2 regions of the Mycobacterium sp. NGS50 genome follow, and region 1 is predicted to be linked to the other one. Evidence: riboswitches for the same ligand, from Rfam matches in the RefSeq annotation. Region 1 holds a riboswitch; the other holds the start of a gene.
What was found. Region 1 has a riboswitch for cobalamin ahead of AC5Y36_RS17015 (PPE domain-containing protein). Riboswitches for the same ligand answer to the same signal wherever they lie in the genome.

Region 1 (16,407 bases):
TATTTCAGCCAACGCACGCAACCTCGGCGTACCGGCACTCACCGTGGTCCACGGTTCCGCGCCGGCGGCGCTGGCGGGTCTGCCGGCACCGGATGCGGTCTTCATCGGCGGCGGTCTGAGCCGGCCCGGGGTACTGGCCGACTGCCTGGCCGCGCTGCGGCCCGGCGGCCGACTGGTCGCACACGCGGTCACCCTGGAGACCGAGGCGCTGCTGGCCGCCGGGTTCCGCGAGCACGGCGGCGAGCTGACGCGCATCCACGCCGAACACGTTGCCCCGCTCGGTACTTTCACCGGGTGGACACCGGCGCGCACCGTCACACAGTGGGCGCTAACGCTGCCGTGATCGGTCCCGGCCCGGATCGTAGAGGTGACTCTCCCCGGCGCACGAATCGTGGCCTTCGGTGAGTGCCCTTCCGACCAGGATCACGGCGGCTTGACGCAGGCCCGCCGCCTCAACCTGCCCGGCGATGTCGGCGAGGGTGCCGCGCAGCACCAACTCGTCGGGTTGCGACGCCCGGTAGACGACGGCCACCGGGCACTGCGGCCCGTACTCGGGGGCCAACTGGGCCATCAACTCCCGAGTGCGGGTGATGGCCAGGTGCAGCACCAGGGTGGCGCCGGTGGCCGCGAACGCGGCCAGTGATTCACCGGCCGGCATTGCCGTGGAGCGGGCCTGGGTGCGGGTGAGCACCACCGACTGCGCCACCAGCGGCACGGTCAGCTCACGGCCCAGGACCGCGGCGGCGGCGGCGTAGGCCGCCACACCCGGAGTGACGTGCCACGCCACCCCCGCCGCGTCGAGCCGACGGGTCTGCTCGAACACCGCGCTGTAGAGCGACGGATCTCCGGACACCAGCCGCACCACCCGGTTCCCGGACTCATGGGCCCGCACCAGCCGTTCCACGATGGCGTCCAGGTCCAGATCCTGGGTGTCGACGAGTTCGGCCGCACCAGAACAAACTTCGAGCACATCCGGATCCAGGTAGCTGCCCGGGTACAGCACCACCTCGGCGTCGGCCAGCAGTCGGGCGGCACGCACCGTCAGCAGGTCCGCAGCGCCCGGACCGGCGCCGACGAACTCGACCGGCGTCCTCATCGCACCCACCGTGGCGTCCACACCCGGCCCGACGGCGTCACCCTCGTCGACGACGCCCCCACCAGCAGCAGGCATTTCATGTCGATCGCGTCGGTGTCCAACTCGCCCAGGGTGGTCACGGTCAGCGACTCGTCGGCCCGGCCGATGTCGCGGCCGATGACCACCACGGTCTGCGGAAAGCGGTGTTCCAGCAGCACTTTGCGTGCGATTGCGATCTGGTCGGGCCGGGCACGCGATGCCGGGTTGTAGATCGCCAGCACCAGGTCGGCGTCGGCGATCGCCCGCAGGCGGGCTTCGATCACCGCCCACGGCTTGAGCCGGTCGGACAGGCTCAGCACCGCGAAATCGGCCCCGATCGGAGCGCCGGCACGCGCGGCCACCGCCTGCACGGCGGAGACTCCGGGCAGCACCCGCACCGCAACATCGCGATACCGCTCACCGTCATCCAAGGCCTCGAACACCGCGGCCGCCATGCCGAACACCCCAGCGTCCCCGCCGGAGACCACCGCCACCTTCTCACCGCGTGCCGCCAGATCCAGCGCGAAGCGGGCCCGGTCCAGCTCGACGGTGTTGCCCGACGAGTGCCGCCGCAGCCCCTCACGTTGTGGGACCCGCGCGACGTAGGGGCGATAGCCCACCACATGGTCGACCTCGGCCAGCGCGTCGGTCGCCTCGCTGGTGAGCCAGCCGTCGGGTCCCGGGCCCAGCCCGACGACCAGCAATTCGGCGGCGGGAGCCGACTCGACGGCGACGGCGACCTGGTCGGCCGGGGTGCGTGAGCGCCGCCCATTGCGGGAGTCGCCGTCGACGACGATCAGCGACAGATACGGCACCGTCGTCTCATCAACGTCGGTGACCGGCAGCCAGCGCTGCTCGGGATGGCTGGCGCGCTCGACGTAGCGGGCGTGCTCGAGGCGTCCGGCGGCGGACAGGGCGCGCCGCACGGCGGGGAAGGTACGGCCGAGCTTCATGATGATGGCGCCGTCGGTGTCGGCCAGTCGCGCCGCGAGTTCGTGCTCGGGCAGGGTGCCGGGCAGCACGGTCAGCACGTCGGTCTGGCGCACCAGCGGCGCGCCGAGCGCGGCGGTGGCGGCGCTGAATGCCGGTACGCCGGGGATGATCTCGGTGTCGAAGCGGCTGGCGAGCCGGTCGTGCATGTACATGAACGAGCCGTAGAACAGCGGGTCGCCCTCGGTCAGCAGTGCCACGGTGCGTCCCGCGGTCAGGTGGGCGGCCAGCCGTGCCGCGGAGGCCTCGTAGAAATCGGCGAGCGCCCCGGCATACCCGCCGGGATGGTCGGTGACCCCGGTGGTCACCGGGTAGCGCAACTCTTCCTCGATCACGTCGTCGGCGATGAGGTCAGCGGCGATGGTCCGGGCGTAGGACGCCTTGTTGACCCCGGCGTGATAGGCCACCACGTCGGCAGCGCCGATGATCCGCGCGGCCTTGCGGGTGATCAGTTCGGGATCGCCGGGGCCCAGCCCCACCCCGTAGAACCGTCCGCTCATTCGGCGTCCGACGCCAGCGCATTCAGCGCCGAGGAGGTGATCGCCGAGCCGCCGCGTCGGCCCCGGACCGTGATGAACGGGATATCGATGCCGTGGTCGGCGTGCAGGGCCGCCAGGGCATCCTTGGATTCGGCGGCGCCGATGAAACCCACCGGGCAGCCGACGATCACCGCCGGCCGCGGACCGCCGTCCAGGATCAGCTCCAGCAGGTGAAACAGCGCGGTCGGCGCATTGCCGATCGCGACGACGGCACCGGCCAGTACCGGCTCCCACAGCGAGACCGCCGCCGCCGAACGGGTCGTTCCCCAGTCGGCGGCCAGCGCCGCAACCCGGTCATCGCGCAGATAGCACAACACCTCGTTGCCGGCCGGCAGCCGGCCCGCGGTCACCCCGACCGCCACCATCCGGGTGTCGCACAGGATCGGTGCGCCGGCGGCCAGTGCGGCGCGCCCGGCCGGAACGGCGTCGGGGTGGATCACCAGGTCACCGGCCACGTCGGTCTGACCGGCCCCGTGGATCATCCGCACCGCGAGCCCTTCGGCCGCCGGGGGGAGGTGCGACAGGTCGGACTCGCGCCGGATCGTCGCGAACGATTCGACGTAGATCGCCGGGCCGTCATCGATGTACGGGTAGCGCCGGGTCGGGCGCCCAGCTGGGCCGGTCACGCAATCGTCTCCTGTGTTCGGGGGATCAGGATGCCGTGCCACGGCGTCACGACCAGGTCGGAGGTGCCGCCGGTCTCGGCCAACGCGCGTGCGAGGTCGGCGGTCAGCACCCCGCCGGGGATCTCCTGATGGATGCCGCCGGGCACCGCACCGTAGTGCAGCGGGCCGCCCGGGGCGGGTAGCCGCGGATCGGCGGTGCCGGCAGGCACCAGCGGCGCGGTCAACTCCCGGATGTGCCAGGGCGCATCCACCCCGTTCCCGCGGGCGGCGAGGAACGCCTGCGCCAGCGCGGCAAGGTGGCCGGGGGAGTCTTCCACGCGCACTACCTTGCCCCACTGCTGACCGATGCGGAGTTGGGCCTCGGTCTCGCTGAGCGCAACCAGGCCCAGATCGGTGCCCCGGGGTGCCGTCAGCCGGTCGAGCAGATCACCCCGCCCGTCGTCGAGGGTGAACAGGAAGCGGCCCGGCAGCCCGGCGAATCGCGGATCGCCGCACAGCAGCACATCCAGCCGTTGGGCTACCGGGCGCAGATCGGCCCGCCCGCCGCCGTATCCGCTCTGCGGGGAAACCAGGATGTTGCGGACCAGTTCGTGGGTGCGCGACGGCAACAACCCGGTCGCCTCGAGAGCGGACAGCACCGCCGGATCCAGCTGGCGGTCGCGCCCGGGCAGCCCGCGCAGTTGCAGGTTGGCGCGTTTGGTCAGGTGCAGTCGCCCGTCGCCGAACTCGTCGCTGACCGCCAGGAGCCGGGTCAACGACGCGACGGGCAGCCGTCCCCCCACCAGCCGCAGCCGGACCAGCAGTCCGTCCCCGGCAGGCCAGGGCCGTAGCGCACCCGGGCACAGGTCGGTCCGGGTGCGACCGCCCTGGGCGGATGAGGTCGGCATGCGCATCGCTTTCCGGTCAGTGGATTTCGCCCATTGATCGTGGCAGACGAGGCCTGGTGCAATAATTCCGCAGGTAAGGCGATGACGTTGCAGGAAGCCGGTGTGAATCCGGCGCGGTCCCGCCACTGTCATCGGGGAGCGACCCTCAACCGCCACGGCTCTTTGCGGAGTTGGAAGGCGAGGCGAGCTGTGATCCGAGAGCCAGGACACTGGCGTCATCGCATCCTGCGACCCGGGGCGGTGCACCCCGAGAGAGCCGACGAACGTCGATGACCGCGCCCATCTGGATGGCCAGCCCTCCCGAGGTGCATTCGACCCTGCTGTCCAGTGGTCCCGGAGCGGGTCCGATGCTGGCGGCCGCGGGCGCCTGGAGCGTGCTGAGCACCCAGTACGAAGAGACGGCCGGTGAGCTGACCGCGCTGCTGGGGGCGGTCACGGCCGGGGCCTGGGAAGGACCCAGCGCGCAAACCTACGCGGCCGCCCACGCGCCGTACCTGGCGTGGCTGTCGCAGGAAAGTCTCAACGCGGCCGCGATGGCCGCCGGACAGCAAACCACGGCCGCCGCCTACACCGCCGCCGTGGCGACCATGCCCACGCTGGGCGAATTGGCCGCGAACCATGCCGTACACGGGCTGTTGTTGGCGACCAACTTCTTCGGCCTCAACACCATCCCGATCGCCCTGAACGAGGCCGACTACGCGCGGATGTGGGTGCAGGCCGCCACCGTGATGAGCACCTACCAGGCGGTGGCTTCCGCGGCGGTGGCCGGCGCGCCGCAGAGCACGGCCGCACCGACGATCCTCACGGCCAACGCCGCCGCCGACGACGGTCCAGCTCTACCGCCGGATCAGCAGGGCGACATCCAGCAGTGGTTACAGCAGATCGGCTACACCGACTTCTACAACAACTACCTGCAGCCGATGATCAACCAGCTGATGGCGAATCCCTACCTGCAGTCGCTGCTCAACGGGATCGACCCGTATCTGCCGTGGGTCGGAAACCCGATTTCGTTCCTCGACCCGTTCAACATCGCGTTCGCGCTGGGCTATCCGATGGACTTCGGCACCTACGCCGCGTTCCTGTCGCAGACCTTTGCGTTCATCAGCGCGGACCTCACCTTGGCGTTTTCGTCCGGCAACCCCGCAGCGATCGCCTACACGTTGTTGTTCACCACCATCGAGGCCATCGGCACGATCATCACCGACACCATCGCGCTGCTGAAGACCCTGCTCGAGGAGACGCTGATCCTGCTGCCGGCCTTCCTGCCGCTGCTGACCATCCCGCTGGTGCCGTTGGCGGCGGCCCCGGTGATGCTGACCGGCCTCGCGGGCCTGGCCGGGCTGGCGGGACTGCAACCCGTCCCGCCGGTGCTCATCCCGAGCCCGCCGCCGTTTATGGCGCTGAGCCCGGCCCCGCCCCCGGTTCCCACACCGGCGCCGGCGCCCGCGCCCGCTCCGGCCCCGGCTCCCGCGGCGACACCTGCACCGCCGGCGCCCGGAGCCCCGCCCCCCACGCCCGCCGGCCCGCCGTCGGCAACCATGCAGGGTCTGGCCTACCTGGCCGGCGCGCTGCCCGCCGGTGCCCGGCGTCCAGCGGCCAGCAGCGCCCGCTCCCGCAAGGCCCCCGAGCCCGACAGCGCCGAGGCCCCGGCGGCACCGGTGCCCGCCGAGGAGCAGCCCGCAGCCCGGCGCCGCCGGCGGGTCAAGGCCACCCAACTCGGCCGGGGCTACGAATACATGGACCTCGAGCCGTCGGACTCCGACGCCGGTGCGCTCGGTTTCGCCGGCGCCGTGTCACGCCCGGGCGACGGACCGACCGGGTTGACCACGGTGGCCGGGCGCGGCGCGGCGGTGCCGATGCTGCCCAGCAGCTGGGATCACGACACTGGTTAATGTCGTGACCCGTGATCATCAGCACCGTCAACGTCAACGGCATCCGCGCAGCGGTCAAGCAACGCTCCGACGACAACCTCGGCCTGCTGGTCTGGCTGGACCAGACCGCCGCGGACGTGGTTTGCCTGCAGGAAACCCGCGCCGACGATGACCAGCTGACCACCGCGTTGGCGCCCGCGCTGGCCACCGGCTGGCACCTGGCCTCGGCCGATGCGCACCTGAAGGGCCGCAACGGTGTTGCGGTGCTGAGCCGTCGGCCGTTCACCGCGGTGCGCACCGGGTTGGACGGTGACGTGGAGTTCGCGCGGCACGGTCGCTACCTGGAGGTCGACCTGGACATGCCGGACACGGCCACCCCGCTGACGGTGGCCAGCGTGTACGTCCACACCGGGGAGGCCGAAACCGCGCACCAGCTGGAGAAGGAGCGCTTCATGGCGGCGCTGGCCGCCCGCATGGCGGTGCTGTCCCGCGAGCACCGCGACGCGGTGGTGTGCGGGGACTGGAACATCGCCCACACCGAGCACGACATCAAGAACTGGAAGGGCAACCTCAAGAAGTCCGGCTTCTTGCCCAGCGAGCGGCAATGGCTGTCCGACCTGCTGGCCGACGGCTGGGTCGACGTGGTGCGCGAACAGCACCCGGGGGTGGCGGGGCCGTACTCCTGGTGGTCGTGGCGGGGCAAAGCATTCGACAACGACGCCGGCTGGCGCATCGACTACCAGCTGGCCAACACCCGGCTGGCCGCGCGGGCCGGCGCGGCGCGAGTGGAACGTGCGGCGGCCTACGCGCTGCGCTGGTCGGACCACGCACCGGTGACCGTCGAGTACGGCCGTGACAAGATCGACGGATCATGAGCACCCGTGTCTTCTCCGGCGTCCAGCCCACCTCTGACTCACTGCACCTCGGCAACGCGCTGGGCGCGGTCACCCAGTGGGTCGGGCTGCAGGACGACCACGAGGCGTTCTTCTGCGTCGTCGACCTGCACGCGATCACCGTCCCGCAGGACCCGGCCACGCTGCGGCAGCGCACTTTGGTGACGGCCGCCCAGTACCTGGCGCTGGGGATCGACCCGGCCCGCAGCACCATTTTCGTGCAGAGCCACGTGCCCGCCCACACCGAACTCGCCTGGGTGCTGGGCTGTTTTACCGGGTTCGGTCAGGCGTCGCGGATGACGCAGTTCAAGGACAAGTCGCAGAAGCAGGGCGCCGACGCCACCACGGTCGGTCTGTTCACCTACCCGGTGCTGCAGGCCGCCGACGTGCTGGCCTACGACACCCAGCTGGTGCCGGTCGGGGAGGATCAGCGCCAGCACCTGGAGTTGGCGCGCGACGTCGCCCAGCGCTTCAACGCGCGCTACCCGGACACCTTCGTCGTGCCCGATCTGATGATCCCGAAGGTCACCGCCAAGATCTACGACCTGCAGGACCCGACCGCCAAGATGAGCAAGTCGGCGGCCAGCGACGCCGGGCTGATCAGCCTGCTCGACGATCCGGCGGTCAGCGCCAAGAAGATCCGGTCGGCGGTCACCGACAGCGAGCGGGAGATCCGCTATGACCCGGAATCCAAACCCGGGGTGTCCAATCTGCTCACGATCCAGGCCGCGGTCACCGGGTCCGCGGTCGGCGCGCTGGTCGACGGCTACGCCGGACGCGGCTACGGCGACCTGAAAAGGGACACCGCCGACGCGGTACACGCGTTCGTCGCACCCATCAAGGCCCGGGTCGACGAACTGCTCGACGATCCCGCTGAACTGCAGGCGATCTTGGCCACCGGGGCGCGGCGGGCCCGTGCGGTGGCCTCGGAGACCGTCGAGCGGGTGTACGACCGACTGGGATTCCTGGCCGCCACGTCATGACCCGACCGGAAGAACCAGGAATCCTCGAGCGGCTCCGTGCCCGGTATCCCTGGTTCGACCGGGTGATGCAGGCGCAGGAACGCTACAACGACTGTCAGGGCGACTTCTACGCGGCGGGCATCACCTACTTCACCATCTTCGCGATGTTCCCGTTGCTGATGGTGGGTTTCGCCGCCGGGGGATTCGTGCTGTCCCGGCGGCCCGATCTGCTGCACCAGATCGAGGACCGGATCAGGTCCTCGGTCACCGGCGCGTTCGGTCAGCAGCTGATCGACCTGATGGACTCGGCCATCCAATCGCGCACCTCGGTGGGCATCGTCGCGTTGGCCGTCGCCGGCTGGGCGGGGCTGGGTTGGATGGCGAAACTGCGTGAGGCGCTGAGCCAGATGTGGGAGCAGCGGGCCGAGCCGCCCGGGTTTGTGCGTACCAAGCTGTCCGATCTGGCCGCGCTGCTGTCGGCGTTCCTGGCGATCGTGCTCACCCTGGCATTGACGGCGCTGGGCGATCCGTCGTTGATGGCCAAGCTGCTGGGGTGGATTGGCGTGCACGACTTCATGGCGCTGGGCGGGATCTTGCGCGCGGCGTCGCTGCTGATGTCGTTGCTGGTGTCGTGGCTGTTGTTCACCTGGATGATCGCCCGGCTACCGCGCGAATCGATCAGCTTCGTGAGCTCGATGCGGGCCGGGCTGATCGCGGCGGTGGGTTTCGAAGTGTTCAAGCAGGTCGCGTCGATCTATCTGCGCTCGGTCCTGGGCGGGCCGGCAGGGGCAGCGTTCGGGCCGGTGCTGGGGCTGATGGTGTTCGCCTACATCACGGCACGTTTGATCCTGTTCTCCACCGCGTGGGCCGCGACGTCCCCGGAGAATCTGCGCCCGCCGCCGGCCGTGGTGCCGGGGTCGGCCGTGATCACGCCGCGGGTCCAGCTGGACGACGGTCTCAGTGCGCGCCAGGCGTTGGCTGCGGCCGCCGTTGGAGCCGTTGGTGCACTGGGTCTTTCCCGGCTGATGCGCCGCCGCAACGGTTGACGGCGTCCTGCCGCGACCAAGTCCAGACATTCATCGGCTCGGCGCGACGAGGACAGGCAAAAACTTCGTCCGCTCAAGACATCATCCGCGCGGGCGCCGAGTGCGTAGATTCACGAGGAGAACCGAACTGGAGGCCGCAATGTCAATCAGCGAAGCGCCAGATCACCCTGCGGAACCGGCTGCGCGCCACGCATTGCCGGATCCCGGTGAGTCGGTACCCCGGTTGGCAGTGCCGACCGTCGCGGTCTACCTGACCGCGCTGACCGCGTTCGTGGTATCGACAGTGGGCTACGTTCAGGGTTGGATGCCGGCCTGGAGCGCCATCATGGTCAATGCCGCGGTGACCTTCGTGATGTTCACCGTGGTACACGACGCCATCCACTACGCGATCAGCACCACCCGGTGGGTCAACGGGCTGATCGGACGGTTGGCATTCCTGCTGGTGGTGCCGATCATTTCATTTCCGACGTACGCATTCCTGCACATCGAGCACCACCGCCACTCCAACGACGACGCCAACGACCCGGACGCCTGGGCGTCGCACTCCCGGTGGTGGCAGATGCCGTTGCGCTGGCCGGTTCCCGAGCTGCTCTACGGCGGATTCATCCTCCGCACGTTGCGGAGTCGACCCAAACCCGAAGTCGCGGAGACATTGGGGATGCTGTTGCTGAGCGTGGTCGGGCTGATCGTCGCGATCACCACCGGCCACATCTGGACGCTGGCGGTGGTCTTCCTCATCCCGCAACGCATCGGGCTGGTCTTTTTGGTGTGGTGGTTCGACTGGTTGCCGCATCACGGGCTGGCGGCGACCCAACGCAGCAACCGCTACCAAGCCACCCGGACCCGGGTCGGGATGGAGTGGCTGTACACCCCGCTGATGCTGTCCCAGAACTACCATCTGGTGCACCATCTACACCCCTCGGTGCCGTTCTACCGGTATGTGCGGACATGGCGACGGAATGAAGAGGCCTACCTGGAACGGGAAGCCGCGATCGCCACCGTCTTCGGTCAGCAGCTCAACCCGCAGGAGTACCGGGAATGGAAGGAGCTCAACCGCAAACTCGGACGGCTGGTTCCGGTGCGGATGCCGGCCCGATCCAGCGCCTCGCACGCCGTCTTTCGCCGGATCCCGGTCGCCTCGGTGGATCCCATCACCGCCGACAGCACCTTGGTGACGTTTGCCGTACCGGAGGCGTTGCGCGATGAGTTCCGCTTCGAACCCGGCCAACACGTCACCGTGCGCACCGACCTCGGCGGCCAAGGTGTGCGGCGCAACTACTCGATCTGCGCGCCGGCGACCCGGGCCCAACTACGCATCGCCGTCAAACACATTCCCGGCGGCGCCTTTTCGTCGTTTGTGGCCGACCAGCTCAAGGCCGGCGACGTGCTGGAGCTGCTGACTCCCACCGGACGCTTCGGTACACCGCTGCAGCCGCTGGCGCAAAAGCATTACGTCGGGCTGGTCGCCGGCAGCGGGATCACCCCGGTGCTGTCGATCCTGGAAACGGTGCTGGAGATCGAAACCGAAAGCCGGTTCACCCTCATCTACGGCAACCACACCAAGGAGTCGACGATGTTCCGGCATGATCTGGACCGGCTGGAGTCCCGCTACGTCGACCGGTTGGAGGTCCGGCACGTGCTGTCCGGTGACCCGCTGCACACCCCGGACTTACGCGGGCGCGTCGACGACGAGAAGCTGCAGCGATGGCTGACCACCAGCCTGCGGCCCGACAGCGTCGACGAATGGTTCCTGTGCGGTCCATTGGGGATGAGCACCATCGCCCGCGAGATGCTGATCAATCACGGTGTCGCCGAGGAACGTATCCACTTGGAGCTGTTCACCGGGTACCAGAAGTCGGCGGAGCCGCAGCGTTCGTACGCACCGGCCGCCGTTACTTTCCGGCTTGCCGGGAAGGAGGCCACGGTCGATCTCGTCGCCGGTGATTCCATTCTGGAAGGCGTTCTTCAGGTCCGCGCCGACGCACCCTACTCGTGCATGGGCGGCGCCTGTGGCACCTGCCGGGCCAAGCTACTGGCGGGAACCGTGGAAATGGACCAGAACTTCGCACTCGGGCAGGCCGAACTTGACGCCGGCTACGTGCTGACCTGCCAGTCACATCCGACCAGCCCCACCGTAACGATCGACTACGAGGCCTAAGTCACTCCGCGCGGTGTGCGGTGACCAGGAAGCCGGGTAGCGGCTGCTCGAACACGGTGGCATGCAGGTGGGCCGGCCGGATTTCGTCGACCTGCCAGCAGGTCGAAACCACTTCGCGCAGCTCATCTTCGGTGAACTCGGTGGGGCCGGGGCCGGAACGGCCGGGAAAGGCGCCGGTCCCGAACGCCAGAATGTGGAATGTTGCCCCCGGGGCCGCCGCGCGGTACATGGCGCGCACGTAGTTCTCGCGCAGCTCAGCGGGCAGCGCATGCAGCAGCCCGCTGTCGAAGATGGTGGAGAACCGGCCGTCGTAGCCTGTCAGCGCGGTGATGTCGGCCGCGGCGAACGTCGCGGTGGTGAGGCCGCGCTCGGCGGCGGCAGCGGTGGCGGCCGCGATCGCGGTGGGGGACAGGTCGATGCCGACGACGGTGTGGCCGCGGGCGGCCAGCGTCAGCGCCAGTTCGGCGTGGCCACATCCGGCGTCGAGCACCTCGTCGCGCACGGCGCCGGGCTGGTCGATCAGCGTCGCGAATTCCGGCTGCGGTTTCCCGATGTTCCACGGGGGTGCTTGTTCTTGCCGGTAGGCCGCATCCCAATCAATGTTGTCTGTCATCGCGGGACCCTTTCGTTGTCGCCGAGGTCCGGTGCCGGTGCCCGTCGCACCGGATGGCCGCTCATGATCGACACCCGATTGAACGTGTTGATGGTGATAGCTGCCCAGATCAACAGCGAGATCTGATCGTCGGTGAGGTGCTCGCGCACCCGCGCATACTCGGCGTCGGTCAGATGGCCGCCGGCGACCAGGGTGACCGTCTCGGCGATTTCCAGTGCCGCGCGCTCCACATCGCTGAACAGCGTCGTCTCCCGCCAGGCGGGAAGGACCGCGAGCCGCTGCGGGGTTTCACCATTCTCCAGGGTGGTCTGGCTGTGCAGGTTCAGGCAGAACGGGCACCGATTGAGCTGTGAGACACGGATATTCACCAGCTCGATGGTTGTCCGCGACAGCCCGGCATCCTCGGCCCGGGCCCGCACCTCGGCAGCGGCGGCACTGAACGCACGGTAGACAGATGGCGACTGCTTGTCGATGTAGACCCGGGTCATGATCAGCCCAGCGCAGCGCGCACGGCGGCGTGTGCCTGCGGGGTGATCGGGTCGAGGATGTCGTCGAAATCGTCGTGCTTGTCGACGTAGGCGGCCACGAACGGGCAGATGGCCACGATCCGCTTGCCGGTGGCGCGGGTGTCGGCCAGCGCCGCGGCGATCAACGTGTTGGCGAGCCCGCGTCCGCCGAATTCTTCGCCGATTTCGGTGTGGTAGAAGATCCGCTGGGTGTCGGTGTCGACGTAGGCGGTCAGCCCGGCACGAACGCCGTCGACGTGGATTTCGTAGGCCTTGCGTGGTCCCTCGGCGGCGTTGGTGACGGTCGGCTCGGTCATGGCGTCCTCTCGCTGGCGGGATGCTGGCTGCTATTCAACCCGACTCACCCGACCACTTTGAGTCCGGCGACACAGCCGATGATCCCGGCGATGAGCAGGCCTCGGGCCAGGGTCGCGGGTTCGGCGCCGGTGGCCATCGCATAGATGACGGTGAGACCGGCGCCGATGCCGACCCACACCGCGTAGCTGGTGCCGGTGGGCAGGTCGCGCATCGCGTAGGCCAGCCCGAGCATCGATCCGACCAGCGCAATGCTGAACACCGCGGACGGAAGCGGGCGGGACAGGCCGTCGGAGCGGCCCAGCGCGGTGGCCCATACCGCCTCGAGTATCCCCGACGCCACCAGCACCAACCACGCCATCACGCACCTCCATCGGGTTGCCAGTCGCCGCGGGCCATGACCCCGACCGGATGTAAGTCCGTGTCTAGCACAACAAGATTGGCATCGAACCCGGGGCGCAGGTCGCCGACCCGCTCCAGCCCGACGGCGCGCGCCGGGGTGCCGGACGTCATCAGCGCGGCGGCGGCCAGCGCGCCATCGGAGGAACCCAGTTGCCGTACCGCGGCTGCGAACAGCCGATCCATGGTGGCGGTGCTGCCCGCAATCGTCGACGTGCCCCGCACCCGCGCCACGCCGCCGGCCACCTCGACATCCAGCTCACCGAGCCGATAATGGCCGTCGCCGGACCCGGCTGCGGCCATCGCGTCGGTCACCAACGCCACCCGGCCCGGACCCACCAGGTCCACCACCTGCCGGATCAGCGCGGGATGGACGTGCACCCCATCGGCGATCAGCTCGACGGTCACCCGGGGATCCTCCAGCATCGCCGGCACCGGCCCCGGTTCGCGGTGATGCACCGGCCGCATCGCATTGAACAGGTGGGTCCCGACGGTGGCTCCGGCGTCGATCGCCTGCCGCGTCTGCTCGTAGTCGGCATCGGTATGGCCAAGGGCGACAACGACCCCCGCCTCGACGAGGCAGCGGATGGCCGCGCCGCTGCCGGGCAGCTCGGGGGCCAGGGTGACCATCCGGATGGTGCCGGCGCCGGCAGCGAGCAACGTGCGGATCTCATCGACGTCGGGGCAGCGCAGCGCATCGCGGTCATGGGCGCCGCAGCGCGCCACGCTCAGCCAGGGGCCCTCAAGATGAATGCCGGCGACGAGTCCGCTTCGGGTCGCCTCGGCAAGCGCACGCACGGCGTCGAGCAGCACGCCGGGCCGGGCACTGACCAGGCTGGCCAGCGTGCTGGTGGTGCCGTGCCGACGGTGCAACGCGGCGGCCCGGCCGATCTCGGTGCGGTCGCCATAGGACGCACCGCCGCCGCCGTGCACGTGCATGTCGACGAAACCGGGAACCACGACGGCGTCGGGAAAATCCAGATCGGGTGCGGCAGGCGGGACTCCCGGTCCGCACGCGCTGATCCGCCCCTCGGCGGTCTGCAACCAACCGGGTCGGCATACCTGACCGTTGAGAATGATCGCCGCGGCGGCGACCAGCGTCACGCCGGCTCCGCGAGCTGGCTCGGCAGCTCCGGCATGACGACCGGCCACACGCCGTCGTTCTCCCAGAAGTGCCGGATGTCCTCCAACTGCCTGCCCTTGGTCTCGGGGGCGTAGCGGTAGACGAAGACGAAGCTGAGCGTCGCGAGCACGCCGAACACCGCGAAGGTGCCCGCACCGCCGAGGGAATTGAGCATGGTCAGAAAGACGCCGACGATGATGGCGTTGGCCACCAGATCTGAGGTCAGCATGGCACTGGACCCCATCGACCGCAGCCGTGACGGCAAACTTTCACCGGCATACACCCACACCAGCGAACCGAACCCGAAGGTGTAGCCGACCGTGAACAGCAGCACCCCGGCGAACTTGACCAGCGGCAGCGCGTCGCCGAACACCGAACCGGCAGCGAACACCGTGATCAGGACGAGGTTGGCCGCCACCATCGCGGCGATACCGCCCAACAGGATCGGCCGCCGCCCCACCCGGTCGACCAGCACCAGCGCGACCGCCATCACCACCAGCGCGGCGACCTGGACCAGGGCCGGCAACAACAACAGCGCGAAATCACCGGTGAAACCCATCTTCTCGAACAGCCGCGGACTGTAGTAGACGATGGCGTTGATGCCGGTGATCTGGATGAAAAAGCCGAGCACCACCACGAAGACGGTGGCCCGCAGGTAGGGCGGCCGCAGCATCTCGCGCAGCACGCCCACATGTGCCTGCTCCTCTTCCTGCAGGGCGCGGGCGATCTCGGCCAGTTCGGTTTCGGCATCGGCCTTGGGCTCCACCCGCCGCAGCGTCTCGCGCGCGTCGGCGACCCGGCCCTTCAGCATGTACCAGCGAGCGCTGTCCGGCACCCGCAGCAGCAGCACCAGCACGATCACCGCGGGTGCCGCGGCCAGCCCCAGCATCAGCCGCCAGTTGTGTGCGCCGGCCAGCAGGTAGGCGATCACGTAGCCGGCGATGATGCCGACCACCGAGGTCAGGCCGTAGGCCACCAGCAACGAGCCGCGTACCGAGGCCGGTACCGACTCGGCGACGAAAACCGGAACGACCACCACCGACACCCCGATGGTCACGCCCAGCAGCAGCCGCGCGACCAGCAACATCGGCAGCGACACCGACAGCGCGCCCAGCACCGCGAAGACCGCGTAGCCGGCGGCCACCGCGACCATCGACTTCTTGCGTCCGATCGTGTTGGCCAGCCAGCCGCCGCCGGCTGCGCCGGCGATCGATCCGATCACCGCCGCCGTGGCGACCATCTCCTGATCGGCCGCGGACAGCCCGAAGTCGGTGCTGATGAACAGCAGCGCCCCCGAGATGTTGGACAGGTCATAGCCGTAGATGACACCGACGCTGGTTGCGGCGATGCCCACCAGCAGCGCGACCGGCGACGAGCGTCGCAACGTACGGAGGGGGCTCACGTCAGGGCCCCGGTGCTGGGATTCGGCATACCCACACCACGGTAGGGGATGGGCGGCGGCGCCTCGTGCCGCGGTCGGTTCAGCGTGCCGAGAGGCCGGCGATGATGGCATCCACGGTGCCGGCCGCGTGGCGGGCGATAACCTGGCGGCCGGTGGACCGCAGCGGGCCGCGCAGCGCCAGTTCGGCGAAGCCGTGCACCGCCGACCAGCACGGCCATTCGGCCCCGGCCCGCTGCTCGTGGCTCAGCACGCCGGCGGCCACCATCGCATCGAGGGCGTAGACCAGCGCGCGATACGGCGGGGAGCCGGCCACGTCCGGCGCCTCGGGTGATTCGGCATCGGCACCGAAGAACGCGACCGCGAACCAGCCCGGCTCGGCGAGCGCGAACTCGATGTAGCCCAGCCCGACCGCCCGCAGCACTGCCACCGGGTCGTCGACCCGCGCGGTCGGTGTCGCCATCCGCGCGGCCATCTGCTGCTGGATCGCCGCCGATACCGCCGACAGCAGCGCCTGGCGGTCCGCGAAGTGGCGGTAGGCGGCGTTGGGGGAGACCCCGGCGCGGCGGGTCACCTCACGCAGGGACAGCGCGTCGGGCCCGCCGGTGCGGGTCACGTCCAGACCCGCCGCCACCAGCGCGGCGGCCAGATCGCCGTGGTGATAGCTGCGCCGCGTCGTGTCCAGCACCCTTGACCCGCCTTTCACCTCATGTGTACGGTGTGAACATTAGCATGTGTACGGCGTGAACATCGATCAAGGAGTTGTGATGACCTCCCCGCTGCCCCCCATCGTCGACGCCGGCAGTTGGCGTCGGGAACTCGACGAACTGCGCGCCCGCGAGAAGGCCGCCACCCGGGAACTGGACGCGATCGCCGCGCAGCGCCGTCGGCTTCCGATGGTCGAGCTGCCGGAATACACCCTGGTCGGAGCCGACGGCCCGGTACGCCTGGCCGACGTCTTCGCGG
Region 2 (7,970 bases), on a different contig from region 1:
GTCGGCCACGCCGGTCGACGTGCTGGTCGGCACCATGTATTCGGGCAGCTGGTCGATGCCCACCGGCGGCAGCTACTCCGGCCGCCTGGTCGCCGATGCCGGCGGTGTCTACCCGTGGCTGGCGGACACCGGCGCCGAGAACCGGCAGTTGAACTTCGAGTCGGTGTACGCCCGCGCCGGAAGCGCACCCCTGTGGCTGGTCACCGACGATTGGAAAACGGTGGGCGACGCGGTGTCCCAGGACAGTCGGTACGGCGAGCTCGCCGCGGTCCGCAGCGGACAGGTGTGGTCGGCGACCAAGGCCGTCGGGACGCAAGGTCACAACACCTACTGGGAACGCGGGACGGCGCGACCGGATCTGCTGCTCGGCGACCTGGTTGCGATCCTGCACCCCGAGCTGGCCCCCGGCCATGCATTCGAGTTCTACCAACGAGTGGCCCGATGAGAACACCGACGCGCACCACGCTGGTGTTGGCCGGCCTCGCCGCCGCAGTGCTGGCGCTGGCGCTGCTGGGGCTGGTGCTCGGTCCGGTGCGCGTGCCGCTGGCCGACACCGTCCGGGTGCTGTTGGGCATGCAACCCTCCGATCCCCGCTGGCAGGTGATCGTGGCGAACATGCGGCTGCCCCGGGTGCTCACCGCGCTGGCCGCCGGGGCCGCGCTCGGGGTTGCCGGCCTGCAACTGCAGACGCTGTTCCGCAACACCCTGGCCGACCCCTACATTCTCGGCGTCAGTTCCGGCGCCAGCCTCGGCGTGGCGCTGGTGGTGCTGCTCGGTGGGGCGGCCGGCGCTGGATTCGCCGCCGGTATGGCCGGGGCCAGCCGCGCCGGTGGGGTCATCGCGGCAGCGCTGGGTGCCGCGGCGATGCTGACCCTGGTGCTGACGCTGTCCCGCTGGACCCGTTCGGCGGCGACGCTGCTGCTGATCGGGGTGATGTTGGGCGCGGCCAGCACCGCGTTGGTGAGTCTGGCGATGGTCTACGCCGACCCGCAGCGGGTGCAGCAGTTTCTGCTGTGGGGGCTGGGCAGCTTCGCCGGAACCGGCTGGGCCGATCTGCGGCTACTGCTACCGCTGGTGACGGTCGGGCTGGTCGCCGCGACGCTGACGATCCGGCCGCTCAACGCCTTGCTGCTCGGCGAGAGTTACGCGGCGACGATGGGTATCAACGTGCGCCGGGCGCGGGTCATCACGGTCGGCTCGGCGTCGCTGCTGGCCGGTGTGACGACCGCGTTCTGCGGGCCGATCGCCTTCCTCGGCCTGGTGGTACCGCATGTGGCCCGCATCGCCGTCGGCACCTCCGATCATCGTGTGGTGGTACCGGCGGTGACGTTGCTGGGTGCGACGGCCGCGCTCGGGTGCGGCATCGTCAGCCAGGTGCCGGGTAGCAACCTGGTGATTCCGGTCAACGCGGTCACGGCGCTGGTCGGAGCCCCGGTTGTGATCACCGTGCTGCTGCGGACCCGTCGCGGATCGGGGTTGCCCGCATGACGCCGGCGGTTGAACTTGTTGATCTGGCAATCGGCTACCGCACCCGGCGCCGGTCGGTGACGGTGGCAACCGGGCTGGGGGCACGGGCCCGCCGCGGCGAACTCACCGTGCTGATCGGCCCCAACGGCGCCGGCAAGTCCACCCTGATCCGCACGTTGGCCGGGCTGCAGCCCGCGCTCGACGGCCGTGTCTTGCTCGACGGCGCCAACCTCACCGGGCTGCCCCGTGACGAGCTGGCCCGCCGGGTCGCGGTGGTGCTGACCGAGCGGATCGAACCGGGGCTGCTGTCGGCCCGGGAACTGGTCGGGCTCGGCCGCATTCCGCACCTGGGATTGGCTGCCCGGCTGCGTCCGGCCGACGAGCAGATCGTGGACTGGGCGCTGGCGGCCACCGGCGCGCAGCATCTGGCCGATCGGCCGGCGGCGGAGCTCTCCGACGGTGAATGCCAGCGGGTACTGACCGCGCGGGCGTTGGCCCAGCGGCCGGGGCTGCTGGTGCTCGACGAGCCGACCGCCTTCCTCGATGTGTCTTCGCGGGCCGGTCTTTTCGGGTTGCTGCGCGAGCTGGCCCGCGACCAGCAGTTGGCGGTGATACTGAGCACCCACGACCTGGAGCTGGCGTTGCGGGTGGCCGATCGGGTCTGGCTGCTGGATCCGGCCGGCACCCTGACCGATACCGTCGGTGAGGAATTGATGCTGGCGGGGCGCATCGGCGCGATGTTCGACACCGACACGTTGCGCTTCGACTCGGCCAGCGGCATGTTCGCATTCGGCACCGGAACTGGCGCTCGGACCGCTCGCGTCGACGCCCCGGAGCCGTTGCGTGCCGCACTGATCCGGGTGCTGTCACGAGAGGGGTGGCATGCGGCGACGCCCACCGAAACCTCCGAAGCTATCGTCACCGCCGCCGATCCTGACGCTGTCACGGTGCGTTCCGGCGCTGATGCCGACACTGTCGCACTGCGTGATCTGCCGCAGCTGCTGCGCGGGCGGGCACCGAGTTCACTGCGCTGCGCGCCCGAAGCCCACACGGTTTCGGCGCTGGGCGAGTTGTCGGCCGTCAGCCCCTATTTCGCGGTCTCGACCGGGCCGGCCGATGGTGCCTGCTGGCACGCGGTAACCCGGCTCTACACCGACCAGCGGCTGCTGTCGCAGGCGGTCGATGACGTCGCGCAGCGCCTCGGGTCCGCGGATCGCCGGGTGGCGGTGTCAACGTTGTTCCTGGGGCACGCGGCGCGGCTCTGGTCGATCGGATTGGGTGCGCTCGCCCAGCACGGACTGTTGGTGGATCTGGCTCCCGAACAATTGTGGTACCGCGAATCCGACGGCACCGCTCGGCTGCACCTGCCGAATCCGTTGGCCTGGCAGGGGGAAAACCTGCAGCCACGATTGGCCGACATGATCCTGGACCGGCATCTGGCGCCGCTGGCCGACGCGGTGCGCCGGCTCGGCCCGATCTCGGAGCTGCTGCTGCGCGGCAACGCCGCGTCCGCGGTTCTCGGAGCCGCCCGCACCCTGGCAACCGAGCCGGGCTGGGAACTCGCGCGCACCCTGTGCGCAGACGAACGGCTCACCGGCGCCGTGCGTTTCGCCGCATCCGGCACCGGCTACCGGCGCACAACCTGCTGCCTGTTCTACCGCACGCCCGGCGGCGGGTTGTGCGGCGACTGCGTGCTCACTCGCAAACCCCAGGTTCGCCAGGACCGAAACAGGAAGGGAACCTCATGACCGAGAACACTGTCACAGCAGCCGACACCGCGAGCGTCATCGCCGATCCCCCGATCGTCGACACCGAAGACCGCGGCCGCGAACAACTCTGGCCGCTGCCCACCGACCAGAACAGCCTGCTGGAACTGCTGCACCTGTGTTTCGACGAATACTGGGACGACATCTGGTTCGGCATCATCATGCAGGGCGCCGCCTGGGAAGTGGCCGCACCCAACGCACCCAAGCGGATCTCGATGCTCGACGGCTACGCCACCGTCGATTTCGGCCGTTGGCACTTTCACCTGTGCATCGGCAAGCACCGCGCCAGCGGTACCGAGCTGGGCCGCATTCGCCGCTGCACCCGCGCCGAGTTGTATCGCCGGATCGGCAAGGACGGCCACCCGATGTCCTGGGGCGTGCGTCTCTACAACGGGCGCGATGAGCAGATGATGACGGTCATGCTGCCGAATCCATTCCTCACCAACGACCAGCAGATGCGCGACGAACCCGACTGGACCCAGCTCGAGTTGTGGGACAAGCTGCGCGACAAGTACCTGGGATTGGGATCGGACCCGTTGGACCGCAGCGGGAATCGGATCCGCTGCGGCGGTTAGGGCTCGTCCGCCGTCCAGGTGTTGGGCATCATCGGGCTCACCGCGCCGCCGCCGAACCTGTCCTCGACCAGCGTGGTGAGCCCCGCCGGCCGGACGGTGGCTATCTGATGCGTGCCGGCGAAACCGTGCCGTCCAGCACCGCGATCCGACGCCGTCACCAACGCCGGCTCCGGTGCGGGATCGGGCTCTAGATCCATGTACTCGTACCCGCGTCCGAGCATGCCGGTCTTCACCCGGCGCCGGCGCCGTTGCGGACTCGCCTGCCCCGAAGCCGGTTCGGCCACAGCGATATCGGCACTGTCCGGATCCGGCAGCGGCCTCTTGCGGGCGCTGGTGCCCGCCGCGCGTCGGGCACCCAGGCCCAAGTCGCCGACCATGTACATCGCGGCCGGCATGCTCACCGACGGCGGCCCTGCCGGAGTCGGCGGCGGGGCACCGCTCGGCGGGGTGGGGGCCGGTGCCGGCGCCGGCGGCGGCGCGGGGGCCGGTGCCGATGTGGGTGTCGGCGCCGGTGCCGAAACCGGCTGGGCCAGAGTCGCCCCCAGCGACGGCGGGACGGATGAGCCCACGGCGGGAACGGCGGGTGCCAGGTGCGCCAAGGCTCCGATGCCGAGACCGCCGAGCACCCCCGCCGGCGCCAGCACAGCCGAACCGGCCAACAGCGGCAACAGCGCCGGCAACAGCACCGTCTGGGTGATCAGGTAGTTGAGCGCCTGCACGGTGTTGCCGATCGTCGACCCGACGATCTCAATGAACGCCAGCGGTGCGACCAGGACCAGGGCTTGGGGATTGAACAACGCGGTGTACATGATCGCCAACAGATCGTCGATGATCACGATGCTGGTGAACGCGATGTAAGACCCCGGGTCCAGCGGCACCGAGAGGATGTAGGCCAGGTAGGCCGGGTTGAGATAGCTCAGCGGGTTGCCGGTCCAGCCCAGCCACGATCCGGGCACCCCGGCCGGCGGCAACCACGATGAACCCCCGAGACTGGCGAACCACTGCGCCAGCGGGTCGGAGATGTCGCCGAACCCGATCTTGTCGAAGAACTCCAGCAGCTCCGCGTACAGCGGGTACTCGCCGCTGTCGGGGTAGGGCGGCTGAGGGACGAGTCCTTCCAGCCACTTCGCGAAGTCGAGGAACCATTGCGGTGGCTCCGGCGGTGTGGCGTCTGCGGATTGGGCCGCCGTCGAGTGCGCCTTGAGCACCGGTGGCGCCGGCTCGAGCTGGGGCGCGGCCGCCACGGCGGAGGTGGCGGTCGCCTCGTAGGCCGTCATCACGGTTGCGGCCTGCACCCACATCCGGGCGTAGTCGGCCTCGTTGAGTGCGATCGGGATCGTGTTGATCCCAAAGAAGTTTGTACCGATCAGCACGGCATGGGTGGCATGGTTGGCGACCAATTCGGCCGTTGTCGGCATCGCCGCCAGCGCGCTGCTGTAGGCGGCGGCCGCCGCCTGTTGTTGGGCGGCCGCCGCCGTCGCATCGGCCCCAGCACGCAGCAGCCACCCGAGGTACGGGGCATGAGCTGCCGCGTACACCTCGGCCGACGGTCCCTCCCACACGCCCGACTGCACCGCCCCCAACAGCGCGGTCAGCTCATCGGCGACGGCGGCGTACTCGGCGGACAGCGCAGTCCAGGCGGCTGCCGATGCCAACAGCGGCCCCGGCCCGGGTCCGGCGGACAATAACGTTGAATGTACTTCCGGTGGGGCGGCCATCCAGATCGGCGCGGTCATCGCAGACCGCCGGCAGCCACCCGAGAAAAGCGAAACATGGGTGTTCGTCAGCTCTCTCGGGGTACACCGCCCCGGGTCGCAGGACGCGATGACGCCAGTATCCTGGCTCTCGGATCACAGCTCGCCTCGCCTTCCAACTCCGCAAAGAGCCGTGGCGGTTGAGGGTCGCTCCCCGATGACAGTGGCGGGACCGCGCCGGATTCACACCGGCTTCCTGCAACGTCATCGCCTTACCTGCGGAATTATTGCATGACCCGAATCCAGCCGGTCACACGCTCACCGGACCGGCGCCGTGCACCGCTTCGGCGAGCGCATCGGCCAGCGGATCGACATCGGCATCGTGCAGCCCGGCGATCGTCACCCGGATCCCCGGGGCGCTGCCGATCCGGTATCGGCTGCCCGGCGCCGCCGCCCACCCCGCCGCGAGTAGCCGGGTCATCGCCGCCGTCTCGTCGGGCACCGGAATCCAGACGTTGAGCCCGGAGCGGCCATGCGCAACCAGACCACGGTCGGCCAGCGCTCCGCAAAGCAGCGAACGGCGGTGCGCGTAGGCCGTTTCGGCCTGGCCGACCAGTCCGGTAGTTGTCTCGTCGCGCCACAAATCGACGGCCAGATCCTGCAGCAGGTGGCTGACCCATCCCGGCCCCAGCTGCTGGCGGCCGTGCACCCGCTCCACGGTGCGCCGGTCCCCGGCCAGCACGGCCAGCCGCAGGTCCGGGCCGTATGCCTTGGCCGCCGACCGGACGAATGCCCAGTGCCGCGTCGATCCGGCCAGCGGGTGCAGCCCCACACCGGCGATGCCGGCGCAGTGGTCGTCCTCGATGAGCAACACCTCATCTGACCGGGTCGCCAACAGGTTTCGCAGCACCTCGGCCCGGGGCGCGGATACAGCTGCGCCGGTGGGGTTTTGGGCACGGCTGGTCACCACCACCGCGCGCACACCGCGCTGCAGCGCGCCGGCCAGATCCGCGGGCAGCGGTCCGTCATCGTCGACGCCGACCGGTTCCGGCGAAAGCCCCAGCGCACCCAGCAGATCCAGCAGATTGGCCCAGCCCGGATCCTCCACCGCCACCCGGTCTCCCGGGCGCAGGTGGGCGGCGAGCACCCGCTCGATTCCGTCCAGTGCCCCGTAGGTCACCGCGAGATGCTCGGCGGCGACGCCGTCGCCGCCGAGCGCGGCGCGGGCGTGTGCCGCCAGTTCCGGTGCGATCGGCGGATGCCCGTAGAGCACCGGCGCCCCGGGCTGTCGCGGCGGGGCCTCGAGGATCGGCAGTAGCGCGGGGTCCGGATTGCCGGTGGACAGGTCGCGCACCCCCGGCGGCACCGCCAGCCCGAGCAATGACCGTGGCGTGGTCGCAGGCCGGTCCCGCACCCGGGTGCCGCGTCGGCCCGAGCTTTCAACGGCACCACGATCACGCAGCAGCCGGTAGGCGGCGGCAACGGTGTTGGGATTCACCTGCAGGTGGGTGGCCAGCGCTCGGATCGGCGGCAGCGCGGCGCCGGGCACCAATGCTCCTCGGGAGATGCCGTCCTCGATGCTCGCCGCGATGGCCTCCGCACCGGAACCACCGATCGTGTATTGTACTGGCACGAACATCATTATGTACTAGTACGTAATTAAGGGCAATCCCATGACCGAGACCTATGCACCGACCTCGACGACCACCCCCACCCGGTATCGGGAACGGGCACGCTACGACCGCGAAACCGTGCACGGCATCCTCGACGAGGCACTCATCTGTCATGTGGCCTACATCCGCGGGGATTACCCGGTGGTGCTGCCGACCACCCACGCCCGCATCGACGACACGCTGTACCTGCACGGTTCCACCGGCAGTGGTCCGGTGCTGGCCGCCGGCCCCGCGGGCCTGCCGGTCTGTGTCACCGCCACCCTGGTCGACGGTCTGGTGCTGGCCCGCTCGGCGCTGCACCATTCGATGTCCTACCGCTCGGTGGTGGTCCTCGGCGCCGCGCGTCTCGTCGACGACCAGCGCGAGAAGCGTCGCGCGCTCGATGCACTGCTCGATCACGTCGTTGCGGGCCGGGCCGCCGATACCCGGCCGGCCAACCCCCGCGAGCTGGCGGCGACCGCGGTGCTCGCCGTCGATCTCGTCGAGGTGTCCGCCAAGGTGCGCGCTGGTGGCCCGGCCGACGACGCCGAAGACCTGGGGCTGCCGCACTGGGCGGGCGTCGTGCCATTGACGCTGGTGGCCGGCCCGCCCGAACCGGCCGACGACCTGGACCCGGCCATCGCGCTGCCGCACTACCTGACGTCCTACCGGAGGCCACACTGATCGGCTTGACCACGCCGAGTGGCATCCTCACGACGTGACACGCCGGGCGAGCGTCGGGGATATCCCACTCGGCGCGGCCTGGGTCGAGTGCCCGGCCCCCGGTTGGTGGCACGTGATCGGCGACATGCGCTA

Region 2: another riboswitch for cobalamin. It lies ahead of AC5Y36_RS11890 (PPE family protein); the one in region 1 lies ahead of AC5Y36_RS17015 (PPE domain-containing protein).

Annotation. Positions count from the first base shown of each region.
Region 1 is NZ_JCALCW010000023.1:61,706-78,112, reverse strand. Features, by position in the region: gene cbiE (precorrin-6y C5,15-methyltransferase (decarboxylating) subunit CbiE) at 1-343, shown strand, start outside; gene cobM (precorrin-4 C(11)-methyltransferase) at 329-1,096, opposite strand; gene AC5Y36_RS17030 (precorrin-2 C(20)-methyltransferase) at 1,093-2,604, opposite strand; gene AC5Y36_RS17025 (precorrin-8X methylmutase) at 2,601-3,269, opposite strand; gene AC5Y36_RS17020 (ferredoxin-like domain-containing protein) at 3,266-4,156, opposite strand; cobalamin riboswitch at 4,224-4,388, shown strand; gene AC5Y36_RS17015 (PPE domain-containing protein) at 4,426-6,048, shown strand; gene AC5Y36_RS17010 (exodeoxyribonuclease III) at 6,060-6,902, shown strand; gene trpS (tryptophan--tRNA ligase) at 6,899-7,903, shown strand; gene yhjD (inner membrane protein YhjD) at 7,900-8,928, shown strand; gene AC5Y36_RS16995 (fatty acid desaturase) at 9,068-11,086, shown strand; gene AC5Y36_RS16990 (class I SAM-dependent methyltransferase) at 11,088-11,699, opposite strand; gene AC5Y36_RS16985 (carboxymuconolactone decarboxylase family protein) at 11,696-12,187, opposite strand; gene AC5Y36_RS16980 (GNAT family N-acetyltransferase) at 12,190-12,522, opposite strand; gene AC5Y36_RS16975 (DMT family transporter) at 12,567-12,881, opposite strand; gene nagA (N-acetylglucosamine-6-phosphate deacetylase) at 12,881-14,023, opposite strand; gene AC5Y36_RS16965 (sugar porter family MFS transporter) at 14,020-15,444, opposite strand; gene AC5Y36_RS16960 (TetR/AcrR family transcriptional regulator) at 15,524-16,129, opposite strand; gene AC5Y36_RS16955 (DUF899 domain-containing protein) at 16,209-16,407, shown strand, end outside.
Region 2 is NZ_JCALCW010000014.1:12,248-20,217, forward strand. Features, by position in the region: gene AC5Y36_RS11870 (ABC transporter substrate-binding protein) at 1-445, shown strand, start outside; gene AC5Y36_RS11875 (FecCD family ABC transporter permease) at 442-1,488, shown strand; gene AC5Y36_RS11880 (ATP-binding cassette domain-containing protein) at 1,485-3,215, shown strand; gene AC5Y36_RS11885 (DUF7676 family protein) at 3,212-3,808, shown strand; gene AC5Y36_RS11890 (PPE family protein) at 3,805-5,544, opposite strand; cobalamin riboswitch at 5,620-5,784, opposite strand; gene AC5Y36_RS11895 (aminotransferase class I/II-fold pyridoxal phosphate-dependent enzyme) at 5,813-7,135, opposite strand; gene AC5Y36_RS11900 (pyridoxamine 5'-phosphate oxidase family protein) at 7,176-7,838, shown strand.